Regions from separate parts of the Arthrobacter sp. Hb9-2 genome, predicted to be linked through region 3. Evidence: riboswitches for the same ligand, from Rfam matches in the RefSeq annotation. Region 3 holds a riboswitch; each other region holds the start of a gene.

Region 1 (6,538 bases), on a different contig from region 3:
GTAGCGCTCCACCTCGTCAGGAGTGAGCTCACCGGCCGGTTCAACCAGCGGAGGCAGTGAAATAGTCGAAACATTTGCGGAGAATGTCGAAGCCATACTTCAATGTATGCCCCGGGATACCGCCCGGTCATATTACCCCGACGTAGAGTGGGGGTAACTGCAAGGGAAAGAAGGACAACTGTGGTCCATGAAGCACGGGCTGACCGCCCGTCCGCAGCCGAACCGCAAACCGCCTCCCGCCCCGCCGGGCAACGGTCCGCCCGGCTTCCCCGGGATGAGAGACGCGCACAACTTCTTTCCGCAGCACAGGAAGTCTTCGTTGCCAACGGCTATCACGGCGCCGCCATGGACGAAATCGCAGAGACAGCCCACGTCAGCAAACCGGTCCTGTACCAGCACTTCCCCTCAAAGCGGGAGCTGTACCTGGCCCTGCTCGAAAGCCACCTGGCCTCCTTGACGGACCTGATGCTGGGGGCGCTGAACTCCACCACTGACAACGACGAACGCGTGCAGGCCGTGATGCGGGCCTATTTCCGGTTCATCGCCAACGATGACCAGGCCCACCGGCTCGTTTTCGAATCCGACCTCATCAACGATCCGGATGTCAGCTCACGGCTGGAGACCTTTAACCGGACATTTGCCGACGCCATTGCACACGTCATCGCCGAGGACACCAAGCTTCCCCACCTGGAGGCAGAGCTCCTGGGCCGCGGGCTCGCCGGGATGGCTCAGGTCAGCGCCCGCTACTGGCTCGAAACCGACGGGAACCTGGACCTCGATGTGGCCAGCGACCTCATCTACCGTTTAGCTTGGCGCGGAATCTCTCGCTTCCCCAAAGAGTCCTAGACTACAAATAAGACATAACCCGAGTAACGTGAACCGGCTGGGAGGCCCCCTGTGGAAATTAAGATCGGCGTTCAAAATGTTGGCCGCGAAATTGTGCTGGAATCGGTCGAGGATCCGGACTCCGTAGCCAAGGTTGTAGAGGAAGCCATCACCAGCGGCAGCGAACTGCGCCTAAAGGATGACAAGGGACGCCTGATCATTGTTCCCGGCAAGGCACTGGCCTATGTAGAAATCGGTGCCGAGGAACAGCGCCGCGTAGGTTTCGGCCAGTTCTAGCCCCGTTCCCCGCTGAGGGGCGAGCATTCCAAGGAGAGCCATGCTTTCGCTGACCATTGTGGTGCTGGTGACAGCGGCCGCAGGTTTCATCGTCTGGGCCAACGACAAGCGGCACACAAAATACGGTGTTGTCCTGCCGGCCGGCGTTGCCGTGGGTGTGGGAGCTGTCACCTGGATCATCCTGATGGCTGCAGGCTTCGGCTACCTGCCGGGCATGACCTGGCTGCCGTGGGTCCTGCCCATGGTTTTGGGCGCAGCAGCGGCAGTTGCCGTGGTCCTGTATCTGGGCCGTACGCGGGCCAGGCATGATCTGGAACGGATTACTGCGGCGCTGAAGCTTTAGCCGGAAAGACCCCGCCCCGCACACCAAGCACGCCTGTGACCACTGCCCTCCGGGGTGGTGGTCACAGTTGTTTAAGCGGCTGCTGGGTGCCTGGCCGGTTCGGCTACCGCATGGACCGCGGCGGCGGCTTCACTCACTGCCTCGGCCGCGCCCACGTCGCGGGCGGTGACTTCTCCCCCGGCGTCATGCGAGGTGTAAAGGAGGAACACCCGGTTGTACCGCCAGTCTAGGTCCGGGTGGTGGTTCTGTTCCTCGGCAAGGCGCCCGACGGCGGCAATCAGCTCAAGTGCGGCAGCCGCCGTCGGCACCTTGTACACCGTCACCAGCGCACCTTGGCTGTACCGCCAGTCCGTCAGGACGGCCAGTGCGTCCTCGAGCCGCTCGGGAGAAAGAATGTCCTTGCCGGCCATGGCTGCTCCTCACCTTATGGCTGGCGGAGCGGCACCGGGAGCGGGCTACAGGAACTCTGCCCGGCCCTCCATGGCCGACGACGCCAGTGCATGTTCGCGGCGCGGGATCCTGCCCGCCGCTTTCGCCAGCCTACCGGCGATCACCGCATGTTTGAAGGCCTCCCCCATCAGGGCAGGATTCTGCGCCCGGGTTACGGCCGTAGCCAGCAGCACGGCGTCGCACCCCAGCTCCATGGCAAGGGCCGCGTCCGAGGCGGTACCGATGCCGGCATCCAGGACCACCGGAACCGAGGCGCGGGAAACGATCAGCTCGATGTTGTGCGGGTTCAGGATGCCCAGTCCGGTGCCGATCGGCGCCCCGAGCGGCATGACTGCGGTGGCCCCAAGGTTTTCAAGCCGGAGCGCGAGGACGGGATCGTCGTTGGTGTAGGCAAAAACCTTGAAGCCCCTGTTGACCAGTTGTTCCGTGGCGTCCACCAGTTCGACGGCGTCCGGCAGCAGGGTCTGTTCGTCAGCTATGACTTCCAGCTTCACCCAGTCGGTTTCCAGTGCCTCACGGGCCAGTTCCGCCGTCAGCACGGCATCCCGGGCGGTGAAGCAACCGGCCGTATTGGGCAGCACGCGGATGCCGTGGTCCACGAGCAGCTGGAAGAGCGAGCCCGTCTCGGCCGTGGAATACCGCCGCATTGCTACCGTCGTCAGACCCGTGCCGGAGGCCAGGAGGGCAGCCCCCAGGCCGTCCAGGCTGGGCGCGCCGCCGGTGCCCATGATGAGCCGGGATGTCAGGGTTACGCCGTCAATGACCAGCGGATCATCGTGGCCCGCCACGCTTGGAGTAGTGATGGTTTCGGTCATGGTCTCAGCCTCCCTGCACAGCCGTGACGAGTTCGACCTCGTCGCCTTCCGCGAGCGCGGTAGTAAACCACTGGCTGCGCGGTACAACCTCGGAATTGTGGGCCACGGCCACACCAAGCTTTTGGCCGTCCGTTGCCTGCCCGTTGGCGGCCAGGGGGCGGCCGGTGACCTGGCTGACGAGCACGGTGATGGAGGCGCCCTCAGGCACAGGGTGCCGGGTTCCGTTCAAGGTGATGTTCATGCTGTTTCCTTCGTGGGCGATGTGTGGCGGAAGTGGTTGGAGGCTGAGCCCGTGGTTAAGCGGGCGCCTGCCCTCGTGGAAAAGCGGCCCGGGCTGAAGGCCGCCCAACGGGGGTCCTCGCGGCCGTCCAAAAGGTCCCGGCAGACGGCGGCTGCGGCGGGCGTCAGCAGGACTCCGTGCCGGAAGAACCCGGTGGCGATGATGAGGCCGGCAACGTACCCGTGCTCCCGGTCCGCCGCTGACTCCGGGGCGGGAACCCGCCCCAGCAGCGGCGCGTTGTCGGGCGTTCCGGGACGGGCGCGTGCAGTGCATTCCAGCAGTTCGAGTTCGGCGACGGCGGGAACCAGTACCTGCGCGTCGCGGAGGAGCTGGTACACGCCCCCGGCGGAAACGGCGTCCATGGCGGACAGCGCGTCTTCACGCTGGGTTGCCCCGATCACCACCGTGCCGTCCCTGCGGGGAACGATATAGACGGGAACGCCATGCACCAGCCCGCGGACCGTGGACGTCACCAGGGGCTGCAGGTGCCGGGGCACTGCCAGGCGGAGGATGTCCCCGTGGACGGGCCGCACTGGCAGGTTCAGCCCTGGGGGTAGCCCTTCAAGAGCTGCCGCGTGCAGCCCGTTCGCCACCACCGTTTCGGCGGCCAGCACCGTTCCCCCGTCCGCCAGGCGCACGCCGGCAACAGCTCCCCCGTGCCACAGCAGCCCGGTTGCCTTGGCCGCTACCGCAAACCCGCCGACGACGCCGGCTGCTGCAGTACCGCGGGCCGCAACTTTGTCCCTGTTCCCGCCGCCGTCGTCCATGCCATGAGCCAAGGCGGCCCGCAGGCACGCCACCAACAGCCGCGGATCCACCTGGTGGTCGGCCGGAGTGTCCAGCGCGCAGGCGATCCCCGGGCTGAGCAGGGGTTCCCGTTGTCGCGCGTCCCGGACAGTTACCGGCTCAACGGAAAGGCCGCTGGCCTGCTGGACGGTGCGCAGGTCCATCAGGGCGCGGCGGTCGGCGGCGTCGGCACCCACGGCGAGGGTCGGCGTCGTAATGTATCCCGGATCTGTTCCCGACGCAGCGGTGAGGCCGCCGGCAAAAGCCGGCCAGCGGGACGAGGCATCCAGCATGAATTCCAGGAGATCCTCCTCCTGGTAGTGCAGCTCGCTCACCGGGGCAAGCATCCCGGCGGCGGCCCAGCTGGCCCCCGAACCCGGTGCGTCATCGATCACCACCACGGAACGGCCGGAACGCTTCGCCTCCCACGCAATGCCGTGGCCGATCACTCCACCGCCGATCACCGCCACATCAGCGTGGATGGTGTTGGCCGCATCCACGGCCAGGGGCTCTGGTGATGCGCGCATGTGTCTCCTTCCCTACGCCGGTATTAGCCGGATCAGGTCAAGCGGTCGGCTCTGACGCCCTCTCAGCCCGGCGCTTTGTGACAGCTGCCGCGGGCTCCCGCAGTACGAGGCCAGTGTAGAGGAACTAGGCTTTCCCCCATGAATGTGTCCCACACCCCTGCCGCCGGCACCGACGTACTCAGCAGCGCCAAGATCAGCAACGGCGTCAACGCCGCCCGCCTCTACCTCTGCACCGACGCCCGCCGGGACCGCGGCGACTTCGGCCAGTTCGTGGACGCAGCGTACGCCGGCGGGGTGGACATCATCCAGCTGCGCGACAAGGCCATCGAAGCAGGAGAGGAGCTGGAACTCCTGGCGGTGCTCAAGGAAGCGGCAGAGCGGCACGGCCGGCTCTGGGCTGTCAACGACCGCGCCGACATTGCGGTGCTGTCCGGGGCACCCGTCTTCCACATCGGCCAAAAGGACCTGCCCCTGGACGCTGCACGCACCCTGCTCAACGGCAACGCCGCCATCGGCCTGTCCAGCCACACCCCTGCCCAGGTGGACGCGGCGCTCGGTGCGGCCGCCCGCCCCGCCGGGCTGGACTACTTCTGCGTCGGACCGGTGTGGGCAACGCCCACCAAACCGGGGCGGGCAGCGGTGGGACTGGAGCTGGTGAAGTATGCCGCCGACGCTGCCCGGCCGGCGGAGCAGGAGGGACAGTCCGACGGCGGTGTTCCCTGGTTCGCGATCGGCGGCATCGACCACGGCAACGTGGAGCAGGTGGTGGACGCAGGCGCACGCAGGATTGTGGTGGTGCGGGCCATTACGGAAGCGGACGATCCCGCAGCCGCCGCCGCTGCACTGCACGCCGCCCTGGACGCCCCAAACTCCTGACAACGCCGCTCCGGGCCGGATGCCTGCACTATGCAGCCGATTCCGGCTAGGCTGATTTTCGTGTCACACCATCGGCTGGCCCCCAACGTCCACGAGCACAACAACGCGCTTGAGGAAGCGCTGAGTGCCCTGAGGACCGAGCTGGAGCTGCCGGGCGCCTACCCCGACGAGGCGGTGGCTGACGCGAAAGCGGCAGTCGAATCCCTGCAGCTCCCTGCCTACGACCTCACCGGCGTCGAATTCATCACCATCGATCCGGCGTCGTCCACCGACCTGGACCAGGCGCTGTTTATTGAAGCCGACGGCGACGGCTACCACGTGCTGTACGCCATCGCCGATGTGCCCGCATTTGTGGCCCCCGGCGGGCCCCTGGACGCGGAAACACGCCGCCGGGGCCAGACGTTCTATGCCCCCGACGGTCGAATCCCGCTGCATCCAGAAGTCATCAGCGAAGAGGCCGGGAGCCTCCTTCCCGGGCAGGACTGCTCTGCGTTCGTCTGGGACTTCCGCCTGGACAGCGCCGCCGAGGTGACGTCCGTGGCCGTAAAGCGGGCCCGGATGCGCAGCCGCGCGAAGCTCAGCTATAAAGGGGTGCAGGCGGAGCTCGACGCCGGTACCGCCTCGCCGGTGCTGCAGCTCCTTAAGGAAGTTGGGCTCAAGCGCGTGGACCTGGAACGGGCCCGCGGCGGTGCCAGCCTGAACATGCCGGAACAGGAGATCGTCCAGCTTCCCGACGGCGGCTATCGGATTGCCGCCGCTCCCCAGCTTCCGGTGGAGGACTGGAACGCGCAGATATCCCTCATGACCGGAATGGCGGCGGCGGGCCTGATGCTGGCGGGAAAAGTGGGCATCCTGCGCACCATGCCGTCCCCGGACGAGCGCTCCCTGAATCATTTCCGGCTGCAGACAGAGGCCCTTGGCAAGCCCTGGGACGGTGAGGTCAGGTACGGCGAATACCTGCGCAGCCTCGATTCCACCGATCCCCGCCAGCTTGCCATTCTGCATTCGGCCGGCATGCTGTTCCGTGGCGCCGCCTATACGGCTTTTGACGGTGCCGTCCCCAAGGACGCAGTCCAGTCCGCCATTGGTGCCGCCTATGCCCACACCACCGCTCCCCTGCGCCGCCTCGTGGACCGCTTTGTCCTGGTGATCTGCGAGGCGTTGAGTAACGGCGGCAATGTACCGGCCTGGGCACGGGAGGCACTTCAGTCGCTGCCCGAGATCATGGCCGGGTCCGACCAGCTGGCATCACGGATGGAGCGCATGGCCCTGGACACCGTGGAGGCTGCCTTGCTGGTTAACCACATCGGGCAGGATTTCGACGCAATCGTGATTTCCG
Region 2 (6,538 bases), on a different contig from region 3:
GGGGAAGACGGCTGCGCCGTTGTTCCGTTGCCGCCCAATGCCGGCGAAGATAACCGGCGCGGCCGCCAGTCCGAGCAAGGCCCGCCCGCGGAACCCCCGGGGGAGGCAGGCTGCTGCGGCTATCGCCGGAAGCAGGGATAACTCCGCGGCGAGGCGGCGGGGCTGGGCGAAGTCATCGTAGGCCTGGCGGGTGCGCTGCTTGAGGAAGTGCCGCGGCCCGGGCGGCCGGCGGGCAACAAACAGGTCCGGCAGGATCTTTTCCTGGCCGCCAGCTGCCTTCACGGTCCTGATGAGCTCGAGGTTCTCGAAGAGCACCGGATCGTAACCGCCGGTGGCGAGCAGTGCACTCCTCCGCACGGCCAGGGTTCCCGGGTAATCTGCGGACCAGGCCCGGTTGATCAGTGTCCTGGCCGTGTCCCACCACGCATGCCACGGCAGGGGCTCGAAGTAGTTTTGCGGCCGCACTACGTCCGCTGAGGCAAGGTGATTGACGACGGCGGTGAGCGATTCGCGCGTGTAGCGCACGTCGTCGTCGGCTATCACCAGCAGCGCAGCCCTCGCGGCACGGACGCCCGTCATGACGCCGGCTACCTTGCCGTTGCCTTCGCCCCTGCTGTGGCTGTCCCCGCCGCCCTGCACCGGACGGAGATGGCGAACGCCAGCCGGGAAGGCTGCCGCATGCCGCTCGAACAGTTCCGGGTCGGAGCCGTCCACCACGGTGACGGGTATCCACTTCACCAGGCGCCCAAGGTACGCGGCCAGGTCCGGCAGTTGCGAATCCTCAGTCCAACGCAGCGGCAGGATGTACTCTGCGGACACGATGCCCTTAGCGTTCATGCCGCCGCCGGCACTGCCGCCCTCAGCGAGGTCTCGCCGTTTTCCCAGCAGGCCAAAAGGTGCGTGGAAATCCTGCCGTCGATCGCCATTGCCGCCGTTGCACCCAACAGGACATCCCCGAGTAACCCGGGCTCAGCTTCCACCAGCCCACCCGCAAGGTCGCGGCCCGCTATCTGCTCGTGGACGGCGTCGGCTTCAACGTGCTCGTCGAAATAGTGGGTCACCTCGGTATCGAAGCCGTGCCGCCGGAAGCCGTTGCCGTACAAGCGGTTGGGCCGGGACGAGGTCATTTCGTAAAGTGCCAGGTGTCCCGTGATGGCCCCGCGAAGCCGGCGGTTGAGCCCGAAGAGGGACATCATGTTCACCGCCGCGAGGGAGATGGCGGGTACCGCGTTGACATAGGCGCCGTATTGGTCGTCCATTCCCAGTCCCCGCATGGTGCGGGCGAAGAGCGCGCTGTGCATCCGTTCCGGGCGTCCTCCGCCGTACTCGTCGGCCTGAATTTCCACCAGCGCCGCCTTCGGCCGACCTGTAAGCCTGGGGATGGCCCAGGTGTGCGGGTCCGCTTCCTTCAGCTGGTAGACGGACTTGTGGATGAGGAACTCCTTGAGCTGGTCCAGGCTCGCCTTTTTCGCCACGTAGCGGGACACGCTGGGCCCGGTGTCGGTTCCGGCCAGTCCAAACAGGACGTCGGCCACTGCGTCACTGGTCATCTCTGCTGCCGGCGGTAGGTCCAGCTCCCCGGCTGCCGCCTGGGCAGCGGCCCGTAGCGCTTCCTCGAACGGCCTTTCGAGCAGGCGGCGAACCTGGATAAGGCCCGGCTCCCACTCCCAGTCGTCGCTGACGCCTTCAAGGCCGGAGTAGTGGAGCTCATAAAGGCAGAAAAGTGCCAGCTGGACGTCGTCGTCCCCGATGATGTCTGTGGCTGCAGCCAGCCCTGCCGTGACCAGCGGGCGCAGTTCTTCGACGCGCGTCGTGGCGTCGTCGGTGCCGGCGCCAACGGCCAGGGAAGTAAAAAGGGCGCTGCTAAGGGGGCCTCGGGCTTCGGGGATTTTCATGATGCTCCTTATGGGTGGCAGTGGTACTGCCGGTGCTGCCTGTGCTGCGGCGTCGACGGTGACGGTTTCGGTTTGGCCGGCGGGTCAGGTCCGGGGCGGCGTTTTTGGGGTGGTCCGCGGTGACAGCAGGATGGCCAGGATGATCATGCCCAAGCCTAGGGCCAAGTGCAGCCAATTGTCGGCGCCGTTGAGGGGGACAAAGTTGGCGGGGGTTTGATCACCCACCAGGAGTCCGTACAGCCAAAGGACCAGGTAGACAACGCCCCCGTAGATGAGGAAGCTCCTTGCCTGCTGGTGGGTCCGGGCCAGCAACAGTCCCGCCGCCCCGAAGGCCGCGTGCACGATATTGTGCAGGATGGACACCTGGAAAACTCCCAACAGCAAGGCCCCGGAGCCGTGCCCGGCCAAGCCCAGGGCTTCATAATTGCTGGTGATCCCGGGGATGAATCCCAGGACACCCACCAGGAGGAAGAGGGCGCCCGTTGCAAGCGCTGCCTTCTGCAGGCCGGTCCTTGCTCCGGTGGCCCGGGTGCTGACTGTCATTGTCCTGTCTCCTCAAAAGCCGGGAGACAACATAGTAAGCATGATTACTAATAAAAGCTAAGTACGCTTTCCATCTGGCGGACAGCCAGCACGCGGCGGACCCGGCCGCCGGTGGTGGTACTCACCCCTCCGAGGTACTCCACACGTAGGGGTTGGCCTGGTGCCCGCCCCGGCGGCCGTGCTCGTACCCTTGCTGCCAGGCCTTCCCGACGGCGGACACAAGTTCCGCCAGCAGTGGATAGTAAGGGTGGTCCGGGCCGATATAGATCATTTCCTCGGCTGCCTTGTCCACCGCCGCACGCACTTGGTTTTCGGCTGCAGGACCGATCATGGCGTCCTCCTGTTTGGAACTCCGGCCGCTGGCCTCGAATGTACTCCCAGCATTTCGCGGCGTCCATAGTCCGCGTTGATGCTGCAGTCGGTCCGCCCACTGGAAGTCAGTCCGCCCGCATGGAACCGAGGATCTCGCGCAGGGCCTGTACCACCAGGTCATGGTCCTGCACCTGGGGAAGCCCTGAGACGGTCACGGTTGCGACTGCGCCCACCCCTGTGACGTACACCGGGAAGGAGCCGCCGTGGGCCGCATACAGGCTTTGATCGAACCAGGCGTTGTCCTCGATCCGTCCGCCCTTGAGCCGGGCGCGCAGCCCCACCAGCAGGGAAGGCACCTCATGCCGGGCGGCCGTGCGCTGCTTCGCACGGATCCAGTGCTCGTTGTCCGGGGTGGCGCCGGGCAGCGCCACATGAAACAGGACCTGCTCACCCTTGGTGATGTCTATCGCGATGGGAAACTGGCCCTCCTTGCCCAGCTCCACCAGCAGCAGCCCGAGGTTGAGTGCATCGTCCAGGGAGAAGCCGGGAAACTGGAGCTCGTGGATTTCGCCTTCGATCCGGGCGATGAGCGCTTGCAGGGATCCTTCCTGCTGGATGGCATCGGAATCCGGATCGAACTCGGTCACATGCGGGGAATTGGCAGTCATGGCCCACAATCTACCCCTCCTCCGGTGTAAACTGGACCCCGCCCACAAGGGCGATTATTTACCGACAGAATCATTCAACGACAGGGGAGCGCCGCCGTCGGGCATCACTGGCCATGCCAGGGACCGCAGGTGGGCGCTGAGAGTGCGGACAGCCGCAGACCCTCGAACCTGATCCGGTTAGTACCGGCGCAAGGGAGTCGAGTTCTCGAAGTGTGCGGCAACGGCGGCAGCGCCGGTTGCTGTATCCACTTTCCCCTCCTGTTCCTCAGGAGGATCGCATGGCAACGACAGCAATCAAGAAGACCACCAGCAAGTCCTGGCGCGTTGTGGACATCGTGGTGGCAGCCCTCATCGCCATCGCCGGCGGCGTCATTTTCTGGGCCTGGTCCCAGGGCGCAGCCGCAGTCTCGGCACCCATGAACGCCGTCTATCCACCGCTTACCGGCTTGTTGGCCGGCGGCTGGATGATCCCCGCGGTGCTGGGCATGCTCATCATCCGCAAGCCGGGCGCCGCACTGTTCTGCGAGACCGTGGCCGCCACCGGCGAACTGCTTATGGGCTCGCAGTACGGCGCCTCGGTGCTGTTCTCCGGGTTTGTCCAGGGCCTGGGCGCCGAGATCGTCTTCGCGATCTTCGTGTACCGGAAGTTCAACCTGCCGGTAGCCCTGCTCGCCGGCGCCGCTGCCGGACTTTTCTGCGGCCTGAACGATTCGTTCGCGCCCTGGGGCTGGAACATCGCCTACTCCGGCGGGGACAAGCTGGCATACATCATCTTCACAGCGATTTCCGGCGCCGTGATCGCAGGAGCCCTGTCCTGGATCGCCACCCGCGGCCTGGCGAGGACCGGCGTCCTGAGCTCCTTTGCGTCACGCAAGGCAGCATCGGAGCCCGTCTTCTCCTGATGACTGCTCCTTCCCTCCACAGCTCTGCGGTGGCGGCGCGGCCGGCTGCAGTCACGGCCAGAGGCTGGGGCTGGCGGCATGCGGGCCGCTCCAAACCCGCTGTCCGTGCCCTCGACCTGGACATCCAACCGGGTGAACGCGTCCTGCTGGTGGGCCCGTCCGGCGCAGGCAAGTCCACGCTCCTCCACGCGCTGGCTGGGGTGCTGGGGGACGCACATGCCGACGACGCTGACGCCGGCGATTCCGATGAGTCCGGGTCGCTGCTGATCGACGGCGCTTCCCCCCGGGAGCAGCGCGGCCGGGCCGGGCTGATGCAGCAGGACCCGGAGACCCAGGTGGTCCTCTCGCGCGTAGGTGACGACGTCGCCTTCGGCGCCGAGAACCTTGCCGTGCCCCGCGGTGACATCTGGGCGCGCGTGCATGAGGCGCTGGACGACGTCGGGCTTTCCCACCTGCCGTTGGACCATCCGACGCCGGCACTGTCCGGCGGGCAGAAGCAGCGCCTTGCGTTGGCGGGCATCCTTGCCATGCGGCCGGGGCTGATCCTCCTCGATGAGCCAACCGCCAACCTGGACCCTGCCGGCGTGGTGGAGGTGCGCGACGCCGTGGGCCGCTGCCTCGACAAAACCGGGGCAACGTTGGTGGTGGTGGAGCACCGCGTGGCCGTGTGGAAGGACCTGGTTGACCGGATTGTGGTGCTGCAGCCCGGCTCGTCGACCGATTCCGCCGTGCTGTTGGACGGGCCGCCGGATCAGGTCCTCAACGAAGCCCGGAGCATGCTGATCGCGGCCGGAGTCTGGGTGCCCGGCTACGTCCCGCCGACGCGTCTGCGTGCTGCCGGTTCGGCTCCCGGGGCTGGCGACCTGCTGCTTGCCGCCGAGGAGCTGGCGGTGTCGCGTGAACGTCCGCGCCGCAAGGGCTTCCGGAAGGTGCCGCCGGTGCCGGTGCAGCAGGGCATTTCCGCGCAGGTCCGGGCCGGGCAGGCGCTGGCCATCACCGGGCCCAACGGCGCGGGAAAATCGACATTCGCGCTGACCCTCGCCGGGCTGCTGGAGCCCGTAGACGGCAAGGTTTCCGCCACGCTGGCGCTCAGCCGGGGAGCTGGGATTGACCCTTACCAGTGGAAGGCCGAGCAGCTGATCGAGCGCGTGGGTACGGTGTTCCAGGAGCCTGAGCACCAGTTCGTCACAGGGAAAGTACTGGACGAGCTGCTGTTCGGCCCGCGGCACCTGGGCCACGGGGAGGAGCGCGTGGATGAACTGCTGGAGCGGCTCCGGCTCACGGGACTCGTTGACGCCAACCCGTATACCCTTTCGGGCGGTGAGAAACGGCGCCTTTCCGTAGCCACGGTCCTGGCAGCGCATCCCCAGGTCCTGGTCCTGGACGAACCAACCTTCGGGCAGGACGCCAATACTTGGGCTGAGCTGGCATCCTTCCTGTCCGAGCTCCTGGACGCGGGCACGGCCGTAGTGTCCGTGACCCATGATGCCGAGTTCACGGCAGCGCTGGGCGGAATGGAACTGCGGTTGGCTGCTGCGGCGGCGGTGGCGCCATGAGGCAGGAGCTGAACCTGCGCGGCAACCACGCCCTGCTGACCCGCGCCAATCCGCTGAGCAAGTTCGCCGCCGTCTTCCTGATCACCGCAGTGTTGGCGCTGTCCATTGACTGGGTGTCCGCGTCGGTGGCGCTGGTCTTTGAGTTCCTGCTGTTCCCCTTGGCGGGCCTCACCCTGACTTTGCTGTGGCAGCGGGGCTGGCCGCTCATCCTTGCCGCAGCCGTGGGTGGCTGGAGCACTTCCATCCTGGCGCCGGACAGCGGAGTGACGCTTATCGACGTCGGCATCTGGACCATGAGCGAAGGGTCCCTGGAGCTGGGGGCCGGGTTCATGCTGCGGGGGCTGGCGATTGCGCTGCCGGCGGTCCTGTTGATGAGCTGCACCGATCCCACCGACCTGGCCGATGCGCTGGCGCAGAAGGCACGCCTTCCGCACCGGTTCGTGCTGGGGACCTTGGCCGCCATGCGGCTTGTGGGGCTGATGGCGGAGGAATGGCAGACCATTGGCATGGCCCGCCGTGCCCGCGGCGTCGGCTCCCGCGGCAGTGCCCTCCAGCGGCTGAAGGCGACGCTGGGGCAGAGCTTCGGGCTGCTGGTTCAGGCTATCCGGCGTGCTTCCCGGCTTGCCGTCACCATGGAGGCACGCGGCTTCGGCGGCGGAAGG
Region 3 (6,538 bases):
GGGTCATGTTCAAGCAGAGGGTAGTGTTCGTGCACGGCGCCGGCAGCTTCGGCTCCGCGGCCTGGCCGCGCCAGCACGGTATGGCGCTGTCCTATGACGCACTGTTCCTGCGCCGCCACGGGTACCATCCTGTGGCTGAACCCGTTGAATCCTCCTTCGACGAAGACGCCGCCATTGTGTTGCGGTCCCTTGCCGACGACGGCAGGGGCGCCGCGGGCGGACACGTTGTGGCGCACTCCCAGGGAGCCATCGCAGCGATGATGGCCGCCGTCGAGCGTCCCGACCTTGTCTTTTCGTTGACCCTGGTAGAGCCCGCCTGCCTCTCGCTTACCGCGGAACTGCCGGCCACCTCGGCCCATATCGGGCTGATGCAACCCTTGTTCGATGTCCGGCACCAGATGAGCGACGACGATTTCCAGCGCGAGTTCGTCCGGCGGGTCTATGCTACGGACCTGCAGCAGCCGGCTACAGCGGAGGAGAAGCGATCCGCCAGGAGGCTCCGGCTGCAGGCCCCTTCCTGGGAGGCTCCGCTGCATATTGTTCCCGGCGTTCCCACACTGGTCCTCACGGGAGGGTGGGAACCGCTCTACGAGGAGATTGCCCGCTACCTGCGTGAGACCGGCGCCCTGCACCGCACGGCGGCGGGAGGGCACCGGCCCCATGACTCCCCGGAAGGTGACCGCATCATCCGCGCGTTCATCAGCGAGGTCAGCAGGAGCCAGCCTGCCAGGGCTTCCTGAATCCTGCCGGGGGCAGTTTCCCCGTCCGGCAAGCCCCCAATAGCCTGCCGGACGGAAATGGTGATGCAGCTACGGGCGGCCGCTCGCTGGAGCGGCCAGTTCCGGGAGGTAAACCTTGCCGCCCGCTGCAAGGAATTCCTCACTCTTCCCCCGCATTCCCGCTGCCATGTCCGCCACCGCCGCCTGCGACTCCGCTGACCCGTATTCGTCCCGGATGTCCTGGCTGATCCTCATGGAACAGAACTTGGGACCGCACATGGAGCAGAAGTGCGCTGTCTTGGCGGGTTCCGCGGGGAGGGTTTCGTCATGGAATGCCTCGGCGGTCACCGGGTCCAGGGACAGCGCAAATTGGTCCCGCCAGCGGAACTCGAAGCGTGCCTTGGACAGTGCGTCATCGCGTTCCTGCGCCCCCGGGTGGCCCTTGGCGAGGTCTGCGGCGTGCGCTGCGATCTTGTACGTGATCACCCCTGTTTTGACGTCGTCCTTGTTGGGCAGGCCCAGGTGTTCCTTCGGGGTGACGTAGCACAGCATTGCGGTGCCGTACCGGGCGATTTCCGTGGCGCCAATGGCCGAGGTGATGTGGTCGTACCCTGGTGCCACGTCGGTAACAAGCGGGCCCAGCGTGTAGAAGGGCGCACCCTTGCACAGCTCCTGCTGGCGTTCGACGTTTTCCCGGACCAGGTGGAACGGAATGTGGCCGGGGCCCTCCACCATCACCTGCACGTCGTACTTCCAAGCACGCTGCGTCAGTTCGGCGAGTGTGTCCAGTTCGGCAAACTGCGCGGCATCGTTGGCATCGGCCGTCGCCCCCGGCCGCAGGCCGTCGCCCAATGAAAACGCCACGTCGTACCTTGCGAAGATTTCGCAGAGCTCCTCGAAGTGCGTGTAGAGGAAGTTTTCCTGGTGATGGGCAAGGCACCAGCCGGCCATGATTGACCCGCCGCGGGACACGATGCCGGTCACGCGGTTGGCGGTCAGGGGAACGTACCGGAGCAGGACGCCGGCGTGGATGGTCATGTAGTCCACGCCCTGTTCGCACTGTTCAATGACCGTGTGGCGGAAGATCTCCCAGGTCAGCGCATTTGCTTCGCCGTTAACCTTTTCCAGGGCCTGGTAGATGGGGACGGTCCCGATTGGAACGGGCGAGTTGCGGATGATCCATTCCCTGGTGGTGTGGATGTCGTCGCCGGTGGAAAGGTCCATCACTGTGTCTGCGCCCCACTGGGTGGCCCATTGCAGCTTGTCCACTTCTTCGGCGATGGAACTGGTGACCGCCGAGTTGCCGATGTTGGCGTTGATCTTCACCAGGAAGGCCTTGCCGATGATCATGGGTTCCGACTCGGGATGATTGATGTTGTTCGGAATGATCGCCCGGCCGGCTGCCACTTCGCTGCGGACCAGTTCCACATCGCAGTTCTCCCGCAGCGCCACGAAGCGCATTTCGGGGGTGATGACGCCCTGCCGCGCGTAGTGCATTTGTGTCACTTTCCGGCCTTCGACGGCGCGGCGGGGCGCCGGACGGGCGCCCTTCCACTCCGCGCTGGCGGCACCGCGGCGGACAGCCGAGCGGCCGTCGTCGAGGAGGTTCCGTCCACGGCCACCATAGGTTTCCGTGTCGCCGCGCGCTTCTATCCATGCCGAGCGGAAAGGGTTCAGGCCGCGGACGGGGTCGCTCCCCGGGCCGGCAGTTCGGTAGATCCGGAACGGACCATTGGAGTCGCCGTTGGGTGAAGGTGCCAGGGCTATTTCCGTAACGGGCACCCGTATCCCGGATGCTTCATCGTGGACAAAGGCCAGGGAATGGGACTTCAGCGACTGCGTGACAGGAGCCTGGTCCTGGCCGCCTTCCGCTGCCGCGCCGGACGGAATCTGGGCAGGGCTTAACGGTGCAATGGGTGTACTCAAGGATTACTCACTTCCTTCGCCGGAATTACCCGGACAGGTTCAACGGTCGCAGGCTGCATCAGCCCGATCTCAGCCCCTGCAGGGGCACCCGTGTGGTCAGGAAGAAAGCTACCACAGCCTTTCGGGAGGGGCTTGTCACATGGCCGGTGCTAGCCTGACTGGCGGGAAAAGGAGTCCAATGCCGGAGATCATCGAATTCAGCGGACCGGTGCTTGCGGGGCCGGACAGCGAGCGGCGGGGCCTGTGGTCCGTTGACGGGGTGTTGACCTTTACGCGCCCGCAACAACCCGCGGGCCGCGTGCTGGATGGCTGGGTCCTGCCGGGGTTCGTGGATGCCCACTGCCACATCGGGCTTGGACCCGGGGGCGCGGTGGAGGCAGCAGTTGCGGAGGAACAGGCCGGAACCGACCTGGACGCTGGAACACTGCTGGTGAGGGACGCAGGTTCCCCAGCAGACACGCGGTTCCTTCAGGGCAGCCGGAACGCCCCCGTACTCGTCCGCGCCGGCAGGCATGTTGCCAGGACCCGGCGCTATCTGCGGGGCCTCGCCGAGGAAGTGGAACCGGACGGCCTGGTGGAAGCTGTCCGGAAACAGGCCCGCGACGGCGACGGCTGGGTCAAGCTCGTCGGGGACTGGATTGACCGCGACGCCGGTGACCTGGCGCCGTCGTTTCCGGCCGACGCCGTCAGGGACGCTGTGCAGGCGGTGCACGGCGAAGGTGCCCGGATCACCGCACATTGCTTTGGCGAAGAGGCCCTGGACCAGATGCTGGACGCGGGGATCGACTGCATCGAGCATGCCACCGGGCTCCTGCCACGGCACCTCCCCAGGTTCGTCGAACAGGGCGTTCCCATCGTGCCCACTCTCATCAACATCGCCACGTTTCCGGATATCGCAGCCCAGGCAGAACCGAAGTTCCCCCGGTACGCGGCACACATGCGGGCACTGTGGGAGCGCCGCGCGGAACGGGTGCTGGAGGCGTATGAAGCAGGGGTGCAGATCTATGCTGGCACCGATGCCGGGAGCGTCATCCGGCATGGCAGGATCGCCGATGAGATCCTTGCCCTTCACCACGCAGGCCTGCCAATGGCCGCTGCCCTCGACGCTGCCTGTTGGGGCGCCCGGAGGTGGCTGGGAGCCGACGGACTTAAGGAGGGTGCCCGCGCCGACGTCGTGCTGTGCCGGGAGGACCCGCGGCAGGCTCCAGCAACGGTAGGCGAACTGGCACACGTCGTGCTGGGAGGGCGCGTCATCCGATAAGCCCGGAGCGGCCTGACTTTCAAGTCACTTGGATTAAATTGAAGCTTCAAGTAATTTTAACTGTCATAGGCCCCAATCCGAAGGGCCCAAGCACCGGGAGTTTTCAATGACTGCAGAAGCCGCCAGCCAGGATCTTCTTCCTGCCGACCTCGCCATGGGCACCGTAATGCTCAAGGTGGGCGACATGAAGGTGATGACGGACTATTACCAGCGTGCCCTCGGTCTTGAGGTTGTCGCTGAGCAGGACGGCGGGCTCTACCTCGGCCGGTTGCAGAAACCGCTCGTGCACCTCGCGCCCGCTCCGGGTCTGAACCTCCCGGGCAGGGGAGAAGCCGGCCTCTTCCACACCGCGCTGCTGTTTGAGAACCGGGCGGACCTCGCCGCGACCGTTGCCACCGCAGCCCAATTTGAACCCCGTTCCTTCACGGGCAGCGCGGATCATCTCGTCAGCGAGGCCTTCTACTTCACTGATCCTGAAGGCAACGGCATCGAGCTCTATTGGGACCGGCCCCGCAGCAACTGGTCCTGGAACGGCGCCGACGTGGTAATGGACAGCCTGGCCCTGCCGCCCCAGCGGTACCTCGAGCAGCACCTCACTGAAGAGTCCCTTCAGCGCCAGCGCGGAAGTGTGGCAGGAGTGGGCCACGTCCACCTCCAGGTCGGCGACGTCCAGTCGGCCCGCGACTTCTATGTGGGAATCCTCGGGTTTGAAAAGACCGCAGGCTGGCACGGGCAGGCCTTGTTTGTCTCCGCCGGCGGCTACCACCACCACATGGCCATGAATGTCTGGAACAGCCGCGGCGCCGGTCCCCGCAAGGACACGCTCGGCCTCGGCGAGGTGCTCATCGAGGTGCCGTCCGGAGATGACGTCGGGGCGCTCGCAGACCGACTGAGGGTCGCCGGCCTGCCGGCGCACCACACCGGGGCCGAACTGCGGTTTGAGGATCCGTGGCGCAACCGGATCCGCGTAGCTGTCCGCTGACCCGGGCGTTCCCGTACTAGGCTGAACCCGAACGGCCGGGTGGCAGGCATTGCTCCCGGCTGGCACCACCGTCAACGGAAGAAGGGTACTTCCCATGGGCTTCACCGAGATCTTTGTTGCCACCCACGACGCCGCACTTAAGCGTGCCGGCGTCCTGGACGAAGGCGGCAGTGCACCGGCCGGCCAGGCTGTCCGGATCGCGGGGATCAGTGATTTCGAAGTTGAACAGCTCGGTGACCTCGCCGGAACTGCCGTGCACGCCGGCGGTGCCGACTATGAACTGACCATGGTGGACGTATCCAGCGATTCGCTGCTGGCCGTCCCGCCGGCCATGGTCCGTGCCCTGGCCGACCTGCTCTCGTACGAAACCGAAGGCGAAGGCAACATCCTGGATGACGTTGCCGGGCAGTGGGCAGCCCAGGACGACATGCCCTTCGATGCCGCTCGCGCGCGGACCTATGTGCAGCAGTTGGCTGAACTGGCCAACAGCGTCGACGATTCGGAACGGACGGGGCTCTACGTCTGGTCCGCCTGAGCGGCCTGCCCCGGCCATCTTCCGGCCGCCGCCGTGTCAAGTCGAAATCCCGGCGCTGATCTGGCACAATAAACAGGTACTCGATCTGCGTGGCCCCTCTCTCCGCGTCCGGATCCTGTCCTTCGAACCCGCAAGTACGGCCCGCCCCACGGGTGCAGAACGCCGGGTTCACCCCTTTTCTGAAACAGGAGTGACCACAAAAGTGGCCGTAAAGATTCGCCTTAAGCGCTTTGGCAAAATGCGCGCACCGTACTACCGCATCGTCGTTGCAGACTCACGCACCAAGCGTGACGGCCGCGCCATCGAGGAGATCGGCAAGTACCACCCCACCGAAGAGCCCTCATACATCGAGGTCAACTCCGAGCGTGCCCAGTACTGGCTGTCCGTCGGCGCCCAGCCGTCCGAGCAGGTTGCCGCGATCCTGAAGATCACCGGTGACTGGCAGAAGTTCAAGGGCCTCCCGGGCCAGGAAGGCACCCTGCGGACCAAGACCCAGAAGGAAGCCTTCGTTGCCCCGGAAAAGGGTTCCGTGATCATCCCGGAAGCCATCACCAAGAAGGCATCCAAGTCTGACGCAGCCGAGGCACCGGCCGAAGCAGAGACCACCGAGGCTGAGTAAATTGCTGGCAGAAGCGCTGGAACACCTGGTCCGGGGAATCGTCGATTCCCCGGATGACGTCAAGGTCAGCTCGAAGAGCAACCGCCGCGGGGACACCCTCGAGGTACGGGTCCACCAGGACGATCTCGGACGGGTGATCGGCCGCCAGGGCCGCACGGCACGCGCACTGCGCACCGTTGTGGCAGCCCTGGCCGGCGGCGAACCGGTAAGGGTCGACGTCGTCGACACCGACCGCCGCCGCTGAGCGCTCAGCAACATCAGTTTTTGCTCCGGCCCCTCCACCAACGGTGGAGGGGCCGGAGTGCTTTCAGCAGAACACCGCCAACCACATCCAAGACAGAGGAACACATGCAGCTCCAGGTGGCACGAATCGGCAAACCCCACGGTATCCGCGGGGAAGTTACCGTCCAGGTCCTGACCGACGCCCCTGAGGACCGGTTTGTGCCGGGCACCGAATTTGTGGTTGAGCCGGCATCTGCTGGCCCGCTGACTGTCA

Evidence for each region. Region 3 has a riboswitch for thiamine pyrophosphate ahead of thiC (phosphomethylpyrimidine synthase ThiC). Riboswitches for the same ligand answer to the same signal wherever they lie in the genome.
Region 1: it holds a riboswitch for thiamine pyrophosphate, as region 3 does, so the genes downstream of both, thiO (glycine oxidase ThiO) here and thiC (phosphomethylpyrimidine synthase ThiC) in region 3, are expected to answer to the same signal.
Region 2: it holds a riboswitch for thiamine pyrophosphate, as region 3 does, so the genes downstream of both, AC5RV1_RS12990 (ECF transporter S component) here and thiC (phosphomethylpyrimidine synthase ThiC) in region 3, are expected to answer to the same signal.

What each region holds. Positions count from the first base shown of each region.
Region 1 is NZ_JBNHGJ010000006.1:131,653-138,190, forward strand. Features, by position in the region: gene moeB (molybdopterin-synthase adenylyltransferase MoeB) at 1-96, opposite strand, end outside; gene AC5RV1_RS05945 (TetR/AcrR family transcriptional regulator) at 181-846, shown strand; gene AC5RV1_RS05950 (DUF3107 domain-containing protein) at 898-1,122, shown strand; gene AC5RV1_RS05955 (hypothetical protein) at 1,163-1,465, shown strand; gene AC5RV1_RS05960 (4a-hydroxytetrahydrobiopterin dehydratase) at 1,537-1,875, opposite strand; gene AC5RV1_RS05965 (thiazole synthase) at 1,921-2,730, opposite strand; gene thiS (sulfur carrier protein ThiS) at 2,735-2,971, opposite strand; gene thiO (glycine oxidase ThiO) at 2,968-4,323, opposite strand; TPP riboswitch at 4,316-4,434, opposite strand; gene thiE (thiamine phosphate synthase) at 4,462-5,199, shown strand; gene AC5RV1_RS05985 (RNB domain-containing ribonuclease) at 5,260-6,538, shown strand, end outside.
Region 2 is NZ_JBNHGJ010000021.1:45,918-52,455, forward strand. Features, by position in the region: gene AC5RV1_RS12965 (glycosyltransferase family 2 protein) at 1-837, opposite strand, end outside; gene AC5RV1_RS12970 (iron-containing redox enzyme family protein) at 834-1,895, opposite strand; gene AC5RV1_RS12975 (DUF4383 domain-containing protein) at 1,980-2,438, opposite strand; gene AC5RV1_RS12980 (hypothetical protein) at 2,560-2,769, opposite strand; gene AC5RV1_RS12985 (heme-degrading domain-containing protein) at 2,876-3,418, opposite strand; TPP riboswitch at 3,491-3,631, shown strand; gene AC5RV1_RS12990 (ECF transporter S component) at 3,697-4,320, shown strand; gene AC5RV1_RS12995 (ABC transporter ATP-binding protein) at 4,320-5,876, shown strand; gene AC5RV1_RS13000 (energy-coupling factor transporter transmembrane component T family protein) at 5,873-6,538, shown strand, end outside.
Region 3 is NZ_JBNHGJ010000044.1:16,609-23,146, reverse strand. Features, by position in the region: gene AC5RV1_RS19120 (alpha/beta hydrolase) at 6-740, shown strand; gene thiC (phosphomethylpyrimidine synthase ThiC) at 810-2,645, opposite strand; TPP riboswitch at 2,640-2,747, opposite strand; gene AC5RV1_RS19110 (amidohydrolase family protein) at 2,824-3,906, shown strand; gene AC5RV1_RS19105 (VOC family protein) at 4,013-4,888, shown strand; gene AC5RV1_RS19100 (hypothetical protein) at 4,983-5,423, shown strand; gene rpsP (30S ribosomal protein S16) at 5,626-6,042, shown strand; gene AC5RV1_RS19090 (RNA-binding protein) at 6,044-6,286, shown strand; gene rimM (ribosome maturation factor RimM) at 6,391-6,538, shown strand, end outside.